Regions from separate parts of the Clostridium sp. Marseille-QA1073 genome, predicted to be linked through region 2. Evidence: riboswitches for the same ligand, from Rfam matches in the RefSeq annotation. Region 2 holds a riboswitch; each other region holds the start of a gene.
What was found. Region 2 has a riboswitch for cobalamin ahead of ACY1IQ_RS12500 (ABC transporter substrate-binding protein). Riboswitches for the same ligand answer to the same signal wherever they lie in the genome.

Region 1 (3,220 bases), on a different contig from region 2:
AAAGTAAAAAACTTAAAAAAAATAAAAGGTACAACTCAAAATACAAAATATCAGAAATAAATGAAGATGATATATACATATATAGTAAAGATACATACGGTAAAAATAATATTCTTTTAAAAGAAGCCTTAGAGTATAGTAATCTTAAAACAGAATTTTTATCAAATATGTCTCATGAACTTAGAACACCTCTTAATATTATATTTAGTTCTATTCAACTCTTTAAGGTATATCTTGATAATGAAGATAATTTAAAAAGTAAAGAAAAATTATATAATTATGTTAATATAATGAAACAAAACTGCTACAGGCTGTTAAGATTGATTAACAATCTCATCGATTCCACAAAAATTGACGCTGGGTTTTTATCTTTAAATATGCATGATCAAGACATAATTTGTATAATAATAAACATATGTAATTCTATTAAAGGTTATATAGAAAGTAAAGATTTAACCTTTACCTATCACAGTACAGTTACTAGTAAGATAATGAGTTGTGATGCGGAAAAAATAGAACAAGTAATTTTAAATTTATTATCTAATGCTGCCAAGTTTTCAAAGCCTCATGGTAAAATTCAGTTGAGCATCTCTGAAAATAATGGTAACTTAATCATTTCGGTAAAGGATAACGGTATAGGAATCCCTAAAGAAAAACAAAAGATAATCTTTAATAGGTTTAGACAAGTACAACCTCTTATGAACAGAAATCATGAAGGTAGCGGTATAGGCCTTTCCATTGTGAAGTCTCTAGTAGAAATGCATAATGGTGAAATCTCTGTTATAAGTGAAAAAAATGTAGGAAGTGAATTTATAGTGGAAATTCCTATATTACAAAATAAAAATTGTATTTATAGTGAAAATAAACAAATAAATTTTAATTCTATAGAAAAGATATATATGGAATTTTCTGATATATATAATTAATAGAGCATTTTAACTGATGAATTATCTTTATAATTAAATAAAAAAACCTTCTTGTAAATGATATTTAGTAAGTCCATTTAATTACAAGAAGGTTTTTTTACTCTTTTAATATGATGCTTAAATTTAAACAATACAATATTAAAATTAACAACTTTTGCACTCTTGGTTATTTAGTTTTATTAATAACTTATAAATATGTTCTCCTAATAGCATCATTGCTAGATAATTTCCTACCATATGGATTATATCGTAAGGTATTCCTCTTATCCAATAAGCAACAGCAAAACTAAGGTCATTTAATATTATATAAGGAAGGGCAAAAAGCATACCAAAGATTAAGCCGAAAACTCCTGAAAATATAGACCAAAGTAAAAAGTTTTCTTTATTTATCCTTGTAAATAATAATGTTAATATAACTAATAATGGCCAAACAAAAGCATAGCTAAACCACCATAATCCAATTCCGTAGATTAATCCTTCTATAAGAACAAATAATAGTGCTATAATTATAGCTTTTTTCCTAAATACAAGTGTATAAACAATTAAAAACATTGATACAAGTTCTATATTGGGTAAAAAGCTTAAAAACATTTTTGACACTGTGATTATTGAAGATAATAGCACTATTATAATTAACTCTCTAGTTTTATTCATACTATTTACCAGCCTGTTGTAAATATAAACTCAAATCTATCTCCATCCGCTATCGTAGTTTCGTCTATTCCTGCTGCCGCATCCACTCCGTTTATTGTAAGTTTCCACCACTCTTGTTTATTCTTATCTGCTAAAATTCCATCTACTTTATTTACATATCTTCCAAATTGTGATTTTTCTGCATCTATTACCTTCATCTCGTCTAATGCCTCTCCTAAAAATTCAGCATTTGTTGAATGTTTATGTTCTTTTTCGTATTTATCTTTTTCAGATTTAACAATTACTGTTATATTTTTATTTCCTTTAACGGTTTCAACTTTCGCAAATTTTCCATAAGCAAAATACCCTACAACAGCAATAAGTAAAATTAAAATAGTTGTTATAATTCTTTTATTGTTATTCTTCATAACTATATCCTCCTATATTTTCTATATAAATTAAACTGATATAAGCCCCTGACTAATTAATTTTTATTTAGCTATATTCAAAAATAACTGTTCAATATTCTTATATATTTTCTTTCAGATGTCTTAGCTGATTCCGTAATAGTTTCTATTCTGAAATAGAAACAACTTGTGTATTGCTCCTTTCTATATTTAAATTCTATGTATTACAAAATAAAAAACTCTCTTTCTTTAAAAGTAAAAGAAAAAGAGTAGCTTTCTGTAAAACTAAACCAACTCTTCCCTCCGAAGAAAAGCTTGTGAATATACTGTTTAATAAGTATCCTGGCTCTCGTTTCAATCTCCGAGCGTCTTCCCAGATAAACTCCAGTGACTATTGCTCTTTGTCCACGATTACAGTAGCGGGGGCTGCTATGGCTTAAAACCATATTCCTTATAAAACAGCACATATTAACTTAATTAAATTCTATCATATGAAAATTTAACTTTCAATAAATCTATTAAATAAGTCTACTCTTTATAAAAGAGATTAAATTTTTATATTGATAAGAATTATAATTTATCTTTTATTAATAGACTATTAAATTATATAATGATAGAAAAGATTAAATTAATCATTATATACAATATTCAATGTTATAATATTACTATTATAACAAAATTTTTTGTTAATTATTATTCATATTTTATCTTATTAAATATTTAAAATTGAGATATATTCTATAAATTTATCTCAAATACTTATAAGGGGAGTTTTACAATGAAAATTTACTCATGGAATGTAAATGGCCTTAGAGCCATATTAAAAAAAGATTTTATTCCTTGGATAACCGAGTCATCACCTGATATATTATGTATTCAAGAAACTAAGCTTCAAGAAAATAATTTAGATGAGAATATAACTAATATTGAAGACTACTATTCATATTTTTCCCATGGAATAAAAAAAGGCTATAGTGGAGTTGCAATTTATACTAAAACAAAACCAAAATCTATAAGAAATGGCATTGGTATTGAAAAATTTGATATAGAAGGACGTATATTAATTGCTGAATATGAAGACTTTACTCTTATGAATATCTATTTTCCTAATGGTCAATCATCTGAAGAAAGACTTAAATATAAAATGGAATTTTATGATTCTATATTAGATTTTTGTAATATGGAAGTATCAAAAGGTACTAATTTGATAATTTGTGGTGATTATAATACTGCTCATACTCCTATGGATATAAA
Region 2 (3,220 bases):
AAGTTTCTTCCAAAAATCATAATCATACTTTTTGCAATAATAATTCATAATAAGCACCATAATATTACCATGAGTTCCAATAGCTATATTTTTTCCGCTATAATTATCTAATACATTATTTAAGGAATTAACGCCCCTTGCTTGTGCTTCTATATTACTTTCTCCACCTTCAAAACAAAAACTTGGATTTGTCCACAGTTCTACTATAGCTTCTTCAAAATTATCCACAGGATATTCACATAATTTCCTTTCTTTAAAGCCCTCGTCTATAATTATACTTTTATTTATCAAATTTGCTACAACTTCTACAGTTTCTATTGCTCTTTTATACGGACTAGAAATTACTAAATCTATATTTTCTTTTGCAAGTGTTTCTGTAATTTTATTTCTGTCTATAGTTCCTTTATGAGATAATGGTCTATTTAACTCATCAGTGTTGTAACTAGAATGAGCATGTCTAACTAAATAAATATTTGTTATCATTATTACTTTGCCACTAAAAATATCCTTTTATAGATAATTTCACCTCTGTATATGCCTTTATGTTAGTGGCTTCTCCTTTCTTATTTTTATATCACCTTAGAGTAATTATATCAAAATATTTACATTTATTCTTTATATTGCTATACTACTGTTACTCTCTTAATACAATATATTTAACTTATATCTTTTTCTTGTGGCAAATAAATTATATGTTTTATAATAGTTTAAATTTTCTGAAATATTCTTTTTGTAAAATTTTGTGTTATAATCCTGATGAAGTAATTGTAAATTTTTATTTAAAATTAAATATATTAACTATTTTGGTGAAATATAAGTATTTCTTAAAAGGGAAAAGGGTGAAAATCCCTTACGGTCCAGCCACTGTATTGAGGAGTAAATTTTTGTTATGCCACTGCAATTTTTTTGTGGGAAGGTAAAAACTTATGATGAATCTGAGTCAGGAGACCTGCCAATATAGGTTTTAAAATCACTTACTAGGATAAGGTATTTTAAGTTTGCTAATTTAACTATATGGTATTGTCTTATTTTATTTATAGTTTAAATATTAGAAATAGATTTATTTTTTAGCATTGTATTTTTTAGTATCTTAATTCTTAAGATGCTTTTTTTATTTTAAAAATTAATAAGAAATTTAACTTTAGTAATTTTCTATTGATACTTTCATAAAGTTAATAAACAAAATATTTTGTTTAAATATATAAAATAATATGCTACATTTTCAAAAATAAAGGAGGATTTTTAAGATGAAAAAACAAAAAATTTGTTCATTGATTTTAGCAGTTTCTTTAACTGCAACTATGTTAGGAGGATGTGGTAACACAAGTGAAGATAATGCTTCAAATTCTGTAGAATCAATCTCTGATACTAAAGCCTATACTCAAGTTACAATTAATAATGACTTACCTTCTAGAAAGACAGATGAAGTTTTCTCTGAAACTCCTAAAAAAGCTGTAAGTTTAAGTGGTTTTACAACAGAGATGCTTCTTGCCTTAGGTTTAGAAAACTCTATAGCTGGATATTCCTTTCAAGATAATGAAGTATTGCCAGAATATAAAGACGCCCATTCTAAATTAAATGAGTTAGCTGACTTAATGCCTTCAAAGGAAACTTTACTTGGCGTAGAACCAGATTTTATAACCGGGTGGATGTCTACTTTTACTGAAAACAATTTTAATGCTGAATTTTGCAAAGAAAATAGAATAAAAATTTATGTTCCAAAATGTGAAAGTCCTAATGCAACAATGGAAACTGTTTATGAAGATTTTACTAATCTAGGAAATATATTTAATGTAAAAGAAAATGCAAGTAATGTTATATCAAAAATGAAAAAAGAAATTGAAGATATTTCATCTGCTGTTCCTAAAGATAATGAACCAGTTAGAGCTTTTATTTATGACTCTGGAGAAGATTCGCCATTTACATCTTGTAATGGTTTACCTACAGATTTAATTAGACTTGCTGGTGGTGTCAATATATTTAAAGATGGTGAAAAACCATGGGCTAATGTAACTTGGGAAGAAGTTGTAAATAGAAATCCTGAATACATAATTATCATGCAATACAATGCTGCTGATAACGTAGAAGAAAAAATAAACTTTTTAAAAAATAATGCAGCTCTAAAAGATATAGATGCAATAAAAAATAATAATATTTTTGTTTTAGGACTTTCAGATGTTGTTGCAGGTGTAAGGAACTCTAATGCAATAAAAACTATGGCTGAAAAATTCCATCCAGAAGCTTTTAAGAATTAACACGGAGAGTTATTGACATGAAAAAAAATAAACTTACCTTTCCCTTTATATACATATCCTTAATTCTATTTTTAATAGTTTCTATAATAATTGCTATTAATGTAGGATCTGTAAATATAAGTGGTACTGAATTATGTAAAATAATAATTAATAATATATCAAATAAAGAGTTTTTTCCAAAAACTTGGTCTAACTCTGTAGAAAATATAGTATGGCAATTAAGACTTCCTAGAGTACTTCTTGCTGCAATTGTTGGTGCTGGCCTATCTTTATCTGGTGTATTGATGCAAGCATTAACAAAAAATGTTCTAGCTGACCCTTATATACTTGGAATATCTTCTGGTGCTTCAACTGGAGCTGTAATAACTATTTTACTAGGTAGTACACTAGCATTACCTATCTTATCTGTACATTTAGGTGCTTTTATTGGAGCATTACTTTCTTCAATAATTGTCTTTGTTATTTCAAGTAGACAGGGAAAGTTTTCTTCTTCTGGATTAGTGTTAACAGGGGTAGCAGTAGCATCCGTATTCTCAGCTATAACAAATTTTGTTATGTTTAAAGCCAAAGATGTTAGAAAGCTCTACTCTGTAATATTTTGGATGACTGGGTCACTTGCTGGTGCTAAATGGGGTGACTTACTTTTAGCTTTTTTAGTTTTAGTAGTTTCTTCTATAATAGCTTTAGTAATTCATAAAACATTAGATGCAATTTTACTTGGTGAAGATGCAGCTATAACTTTAGGTGTTAACATTAAGCTTTTGAAAAAAATAATAATAGTAACAAGTACACTATTAACTGGAATTATGGTATCTTTAAGTGGAATAATAGGCTTTGTTGGTCTTGTAATTCCTCATATTTCAAGGACTATTGCTGGTTCTGTGCATAAAAAGCTTATTCCACTAACTATTCTTTTAGGATCTTTGTTCTTAATATGGTCTGATATATTTGCAAGAATAATTGGT
Region 3 (3,220 bases), on a different contig from region 2:
TTTTTTATACTTTCTTGAGGTACACCAGCGCTACCAGGAATACCTTCTGTCATTACTCCTGAACCAGCACTTACTAAAAATCCATCAAAATGTCCATGATAACATCCAGCAAATTTTATAATTTTATTTTTATTAGTGTATCCTCTTGCTAGTTTTACTGCACTCATAGTAGCTTCTGTACCAGAGTTAACCATTCTTATTAAATCTATATTATCTAAAGTTTCACATAGATGTTTTGCAAGTTGTAATTCTAAGTTTGTTGGTGCGCCAAAGGCTATAGATTCTTCACAAGTTTCTTTTATTGCATCAATAACATCAGTGTCATTATGGCCTAGTATCATAGGACCCCAAGCACCAATGAAATCAATATACTTGTTTCCATCTTCATCGAATATGTATACACCATCACCTTTTTTTATCACAGGAGGTGTTATACCCATATCTTTTAAAGCTCTAACAGGACTATTAACTCCACCTGGTATGTATTTTTTTGATTCTTCAAAAATTTTAAAACTTCTTTCTGAATTCATTTTCTTCCTCCTTATTTAATTTATATCACAAAAGATTTTTTGTATTAATTTTAATGTTTCATCTCCATTACCTTTTAAAGTTTCCTCTTTTAAAACTTCAATAGCTCTATTTACATAAGCATTACTAGTACTTTTAATTAAAGTTTCAACTAATTTATCATTATCTTTTGTGTATTTTTTTTGAGTATAGGTTTTAAACCTGTTTTTATAAATGGAATTACCTTTATTTATCATATTAATGATATGAGGAGATAAGCTCCTAAGAGTTCTCCATTCATTATATTCTTCTATATACTTTTCAATTATATATTGGTGATTATCCATTATAACTTTTCTTAATTTTTTATTTTCCTCATCAATTATATGAACTTTATCTATATCATATACTGTGACATTTTTAAGTAGTTCTACATTTTTTTCAACATCCTTAGGAACTGCCAAATCAAATATTAATAATTCTTTATCACTTGGAATTTCATCTTTGGTTATAATAGCCTTAGGTGATGAAGTACAGCTTATTATGGTATCAACTAAATCATAATACTGATTTCTACATTCCATAGAAATTATTTTTACTTTATCATTATAGGTTAATAATTCATCTTTTTTAATCTTTTCTACATTTCTTCCTACAATGTATATATTATCGAAATTATTATCATTTCCTATTAATGTTTTATAGCAAAGTTTTCCCATTACCCCAAAGCCTATAATCATATAATTTCTTTTATTTCTCTTTATAGCTTCTTTCACAGCAATTGAAGATGCAGAAACAGGAATTTTATATAGAGTTGTAGCAGTTTTAAATTCCTTACCGCAAGCTATAGCATTAGTAAAAAGCCTTTCTAAAATGCCCTTTAAACTATTTGCTTTAACAGCAGCAAAATAAGCATCTTTAACTTGACCTAATATTTGATCTTCACCTAGAATTTTAGAATGAAAGCCACAACATAACTCCATTAAGTGTTTTATAGCAGCTTCACTTGTTGAGTGGAATATATATTTTTTATTATCTATATCCCAATTTAATATTGTAAAAATATTATTTATAATGTTTTCATCTACATTTTCAGAGGTAAAATAAACTTCTGTTCTATTACAGGTAGAAAGTATAACTACTTCATCGCAAATTCCTCTTAATTTTAATAAGCTTTCTTCTAATACATTGCTAGCAATGCTAAAGCAACTTCTTGTTTCTATATCAACTTCTCTATTTAGCCCTATTAGTTGAATCATCCATTAATCATCTCCTAGCTTATGTACCTTTACCTAGTATATTTACACAAATATTACGCAAATAAAAAAACTCACAATAAGTGAGCTTACATACTAAATCCTAATAGGTTACTTAAGTATCAACGCCACTTTCCTTCCCACCGAAGGCACAGCAAGTTGTTTATGGCAGGTCTCCTGACTTACGCATCAATCTCCTCTCACCTTCCCAAGCATAAGCTCAGTGGTCGAGATTCGTCTTCGTTACAGTAGCGGGGGCTGTAGTGGATTTTCACCACTTTCCCTATTATACTAATAATAGTACCATAAACTTAACATATTTCGTTGAGTCTAGTATATCATAAATACATTAGATTTTAAAGAATTTATTTTTAAAAAAGTCTAATTATTTAATTTTATCTTTAAATTATTGGTGTATATAAAGCTATAGATAACTTTTCTAATAAAGTTTTTAATTTGCGATTAAGCCAATTTCTTTAAAGATTTAGTAAAACTATTATTTTCTCAATTAGCATATTTTATAGATGTACTACTCCTAATTTTAATCTATCTCTGAGAATAATTAACACTTATTGGTATTGGAATTAAAACTACTAAATTCAAAATTCACAGTTCACAATTCACAATTTCGGATATTTCTCAGTGGTAACTGAGAAATTTAGAATTGATTAACTGTAGCGACGAACAGTGTTCGCCATATATTATTGAATAAATATTAAACTATAAGACGTATTAAAAAGAACTGACGAACACCGTTCACATCTACAATAAAACACTAGCAATTGTATTGCTAGTTAAAAAATCCATTAAAGAAATTATTTTAATCAAAAATAATTTCCACCTTAATTGTGCATTTTGCATTGTGAATTGTGAATTAAAATGTCATAGAGATATACATTAAATTTTAAGGTAGTTTATCTATAGAGTAATTTTAGAGGGATTTTTCATATATAGTTGAATAAATTTTAATAAAAGAATTTTAAGGAGAAAATAATTATGAAAACTTTAAAAAAGATAGTGGTAGTTACTTTACTTATGTTAATTTTCTTATACTTGGAAAATAATTCGATTGTTAAAAGTTATATAGAAATTGAACATAGTAAAATGGAAAATAATAATAAAATTAAAATAATACATTTATCTGATTTGCATTGTAAGAGCTTTGGTGAAAATCAAAAATATATTATAAATAAAATTAAAAAAGAGAAGCCGGATATTATAGCATTTACAGGTGATTTAATAGATAGTAGAAGATATGATGAAATACCTAGCTTAGAATTAATGAAAGAATTAGTTAAGATTTCACCAGTTTATTATGTAACTGGAAACCACGAATGGAGATACGGTAATGTAGATTATTTACAAAATAAATTAGAAGCTTTAGGAGTAAAGGTTTTAAGAAATAATAAGGAGCTAATAAAGATAAATAATCAAAGTATAGAAATTATAGGAATAGA
Region 4 (3,220 bases), on a different contig from region 2:
ATTAATTATTGATGTGTTGTCCCAGTCAAATACAGCGTAAGGTTTTTTCTTTTCATCATAATCTTTGCTGTTTTTGCCGTATTTCTCTATAAGATCTGTTAAAGCAGCGTAATTTTCAGGAGCCCAGTTACCCTTTTCAAGTTTAACTTCATTTTTGTTATCAGTTTGTTCTACTTTAGTGTCATTTTTAGTTTCTTCTGTTTTAGCAGAATTTCCACATGCAACTAAAGAAAAAGACATAATGCATGCTAATGATAAGCCAAGAGTTTTTCTTTTAAAATTATTCATAGTTATCTCTCCTCATTTGTGATTTTAATTTTTAATAGAAATAGTTCAATATGCTAAATAAAACGTATTGTTAAAAATTATTAACAATGCTTAACATAATCTTTACAATTAACTTATATAACGAGCATCAAAAAATGTCAATATAAAATTGAATTTTATTATTCTTAAGTTAAAATTTTATATTTTATGGAAAAAATATGGAGATAAACTATGCACTAGGAGTTGCATCTTCTCATGAATCAGACAAGAGCATCCAAGAGTTATAAGAGATACTATGAAATAAAAAATTGATATAAATGAGCAGATTAAATTAGATGAGATTAAAATCACAATGATAGATGAGCATTCTCTTTTAATTGTTATAAGTCAAGCTGAAGAAATGCTAAATAATAAAGATGCTCTACTAAGATTCACAAGCTTATGTAGTGGGAGCATTATAAAAAATAATTAGTAGGAATGTGATATGGATTGTCATCACTTTTTAATACAATTTTTATTTGGTCATTAGGTGTCATATAATTGGGAGCACTGTGAATAAGTTTACAATTGGAACTGAATTATTCACTGAATTTCAATATTACGGTAGTTGTTATACTTTGGTGATTAATTTTTTGTTTCAACTTAGAAATTTTTCATATGAAATCTTTAATTTCTTATTTTTAGTCTGATCATATCTTAAAAAATGATAAATTTTCACTAAGGAGCATCTTAAATTATTTATATTCTCTGAAATAAAGACTTTAGATTCATTAAGAGATATGGAAGCTGCAATAAAAATGACGAAAAGTTACAAGAAATCGTTCAAGTAGTCTTTCATGCTGGTACATCTAGAAATGATAGCGAAAGAAATCCACAAATTTTCGTTGATATTTTCAATTTAACTATAGCTAAATTAATGAGATTGACTCCAAAAGTTTCAAAGGAAAATATTAAAGATTTAGGAAATATTAAAATACTTGATTCATCAATAGTGATAGCTTCACTTAAATTATTTCCATGGACAAATTACAAATCTGAAATTGATGGAATAAAATTTCATACTTTATTTTATTTGATTTAAAAAGTTCAGCTATGTTCAGAGCGTGGGCATAAAAATTTAGAAGTAAAAAATTATCACTTAGAAAATGAATTTGTCCGAATTGTGTTGTACATCACGATAGAGATATAAATATTAGTAAAAATCTACCGAAATTAGTAATTAGTGAGGTTGGAATGACCTTTTGAGTATGGGTAAACTTGTTCCAATAGGAATATTGACCATGAAGTTATCACTTCAATGGAATAAGTGGTAGTAGTTCATAAAGTTACATAACTTGACATAGAATTAATTTAAATCTATAATTTTATTTGTGATAGATTTAAATTCAAATTAAAGCAATATAAAAATTCAATAATAAGAATTTAGGTGCTTTTATAAGTGAAAAGGGAATGTGGTTAAATTCCACAGCAGCCCCCGCTACTGTAAATGATGACGAACCTTAAATATACCACTCTTTTAAAGGGGAAGGTTAAGGGGAGAATGAATCAAAAGCCAGGAGACCTGCCTAAATCTTAAGTAAAAGCTTTCGGAGGGAAAGTTCTATTAGTATGAGGGGACATTCTGCAGATTATTTATACAAATAGAGGTGAACTTAGAGAGTTTGCCTCTATTATTTTTTTATTTGAAAGGGAGTTTTAATATGGCAAAGATAATGGTGCAAGGAACAGCATCTTCCGTAGGCAAGAGTATATTAGTTACAGCACTATGTAGAATTTTTAAACAAGATGGATATAAGGTATGTCCATATAAATCACAAAATATGTCATTAAATTCATACATAACTTTAGATGGTAAAGAGATGGGACGTGCGCAAGTATTACAAGCTTATGCTTGTGGATTAGAGCCAGAAGCATACATGAATCCTATACTATTAAAACCAACTAGTGATAAGAAATGTCAAATAATTGTAAACGGAGAGGTTTACGGAAATAGCACAGCAATGGAATATCATAATATGAAATTAGAGTTTAGAGATATGCTAAAAACTCAATTTGAAGAGTTAGAAAATCAATTTGACATTATAGTTATGGAAGGTGCAGGTAGTCCAGCAGAAATAAATTTACGAGATAGAGATATAGTAAATATGGGGATGGCAGAACTTGTAGACGCGCCTGTAGTCCTAGTTGGAGATATTGATAAAGGTGGAGTTTTTGCTTCATTAGTAGGAACATTAATGCTTCTTACAGAAGAAGAAAGAGAAAGAATAAAGGGAACTATCATCAATAAATTTAGAGGTGATGTAGATATATTAAAGCCAGGTATTGACATGCTTGAAGATATATCTAAAAAACAGTGTATAGGAGTTGTACCACATTTTACATTAGCTCTAGAAGATGAGGATGGAGCTGTAGAATTAAATAAAAAGATAACAAATAAAATTGATATAGCTGTTATCAAGCTTCCTAGAATCTCAAATTTTACTGATGTAGATGCACTTAAAAATGAAGAAGATGTTTCAGTAAGATTTATAACTTCTGTAGAAGAATTTATAAATCCTGATTTATTAATTATACCAGGAAGTAAAAATACCATTGAAGATTTAAATGCACTTAAAACTTCTGGACTTTTTGATAAGATTAAAGAATATAGTAAAAATGGAGAAATAATAGGAATTTGTGGTGGATATCAAATGCTAGGTAAGAAAATCACAGATCCATATGGTGTAGAAACAGATCTATCAGAAATAGAAGGATTAGGACTGTTAGACATAGAGACAGTTTTTGAGCAGAAAAAGGTAACTACTAGAGTAGAAGCAGATTTAATTGATAATAAAGTCTTCAACACTGATAGAGATAAATTATCTGTATATGGTTATGAAATTCATATGGGGATTTGCAAATACGGTAAAAATGCCAATCCACTATTTAATATAAAAACTCAAAATACAAAAGA

Region 1: linked by a shared signal. The riboswitch ahead of ACY1IQ_RS06090 (DUF4430 domain-containing protein) and the one ahead of ACY1IQ_RS12500 (ABC transporter substrate-binding protein) in region 2 are both predicted to bind cobalamin.
Region 3: linked by a shared signal. The riboswitch ahead of hemA (glutamyl-tRNA reductase) and the one ahead of ACY1IQ_RS12500 (ABC transporter substrate-binding protein) in region 2 are both predicted to bind cobalamin.
Region 4: linked by a shared signal. The riboswitch ahead of ACY1IQ_RS17400 (cobyric acid synthase) and the one ahead of ACY1IQ_RS12500 (ABC transporter substrate-binding protein) in region 2 are both predicted to bind cobalamin.

The regions. Positions count from the first base shown of each region.
Region 1 covers NZ_JBSVQM010000005.1:85,211-88,430, forward strand. The annotation lists gene ACY1IQ_RS06080 (sensor histidine kinase) at 1-926, shown strand, start outside; gene ACY1IQ_RS06085 (hypothetical protein) at 1,071-1,580, opposite strand; gene ACY1IQ_RS06090 (DUF4430 domain-containing protein) at 1,586-1,987, opposite strand; cobalamin riboswitch at 2,282-2,463, opposite strand; gene ACY1IQ_RS06095 (exodeoxyribonuclease III) at 2,745-3,220, shown strand, end outside.
Region 2 covers NZ_JBSVQM010000012.1:131,446-134,665, forward strand. The annotation lists gene ACY1IQ_RS12495 (histidine phosphatase family protein) at 1-483, opposite strand, end outside; cobalamin riboswitch at 788-971, shown strand; gene ACY1IQ_RS12500 (ABC transporter substrate-binding protein) at 1,248-2,255, shown strand; gene ACY1IQ_RS12505 (FecCD family ABC transporter permease) at 2,273-3,220, shown strand, end outside.
Region 3 covers NZ_JBSVQM010000018.1:336-3,555, reverse strand. The annotation lists gene hemL (glutamate-1-semialdehyde 2,1-aminomutase) at 1-530, opposite strand, end outside; gene hemA (glutamyl-tRNA reductase) at 546-1,766, opposite strand; cobalamin riboswitch at 1,914-2,086, opposite strand; partial or broken gene ACY1IQ_RS14945 (metallophosphoesterase) at 2,760-3,220, shown strand, end outside.
Region 4 covers NZ_JBSVQM010000024.1:19,258-22,477, reverse strand. The annotation lists gene ACY1IQ_RS17410 (HAD family hydrolase) at 1-288, opposite strand, end outside; gene ACY1IQ_RS17405 (hypothetical protein) at 1,184-1,348, shown strand; cobalamin riboswitch at 1,675-1,850, shown strand; gene ACY1IQ_RS17400 (cobyric acid synthase) at 1,968-3,220, shown strand, end outside.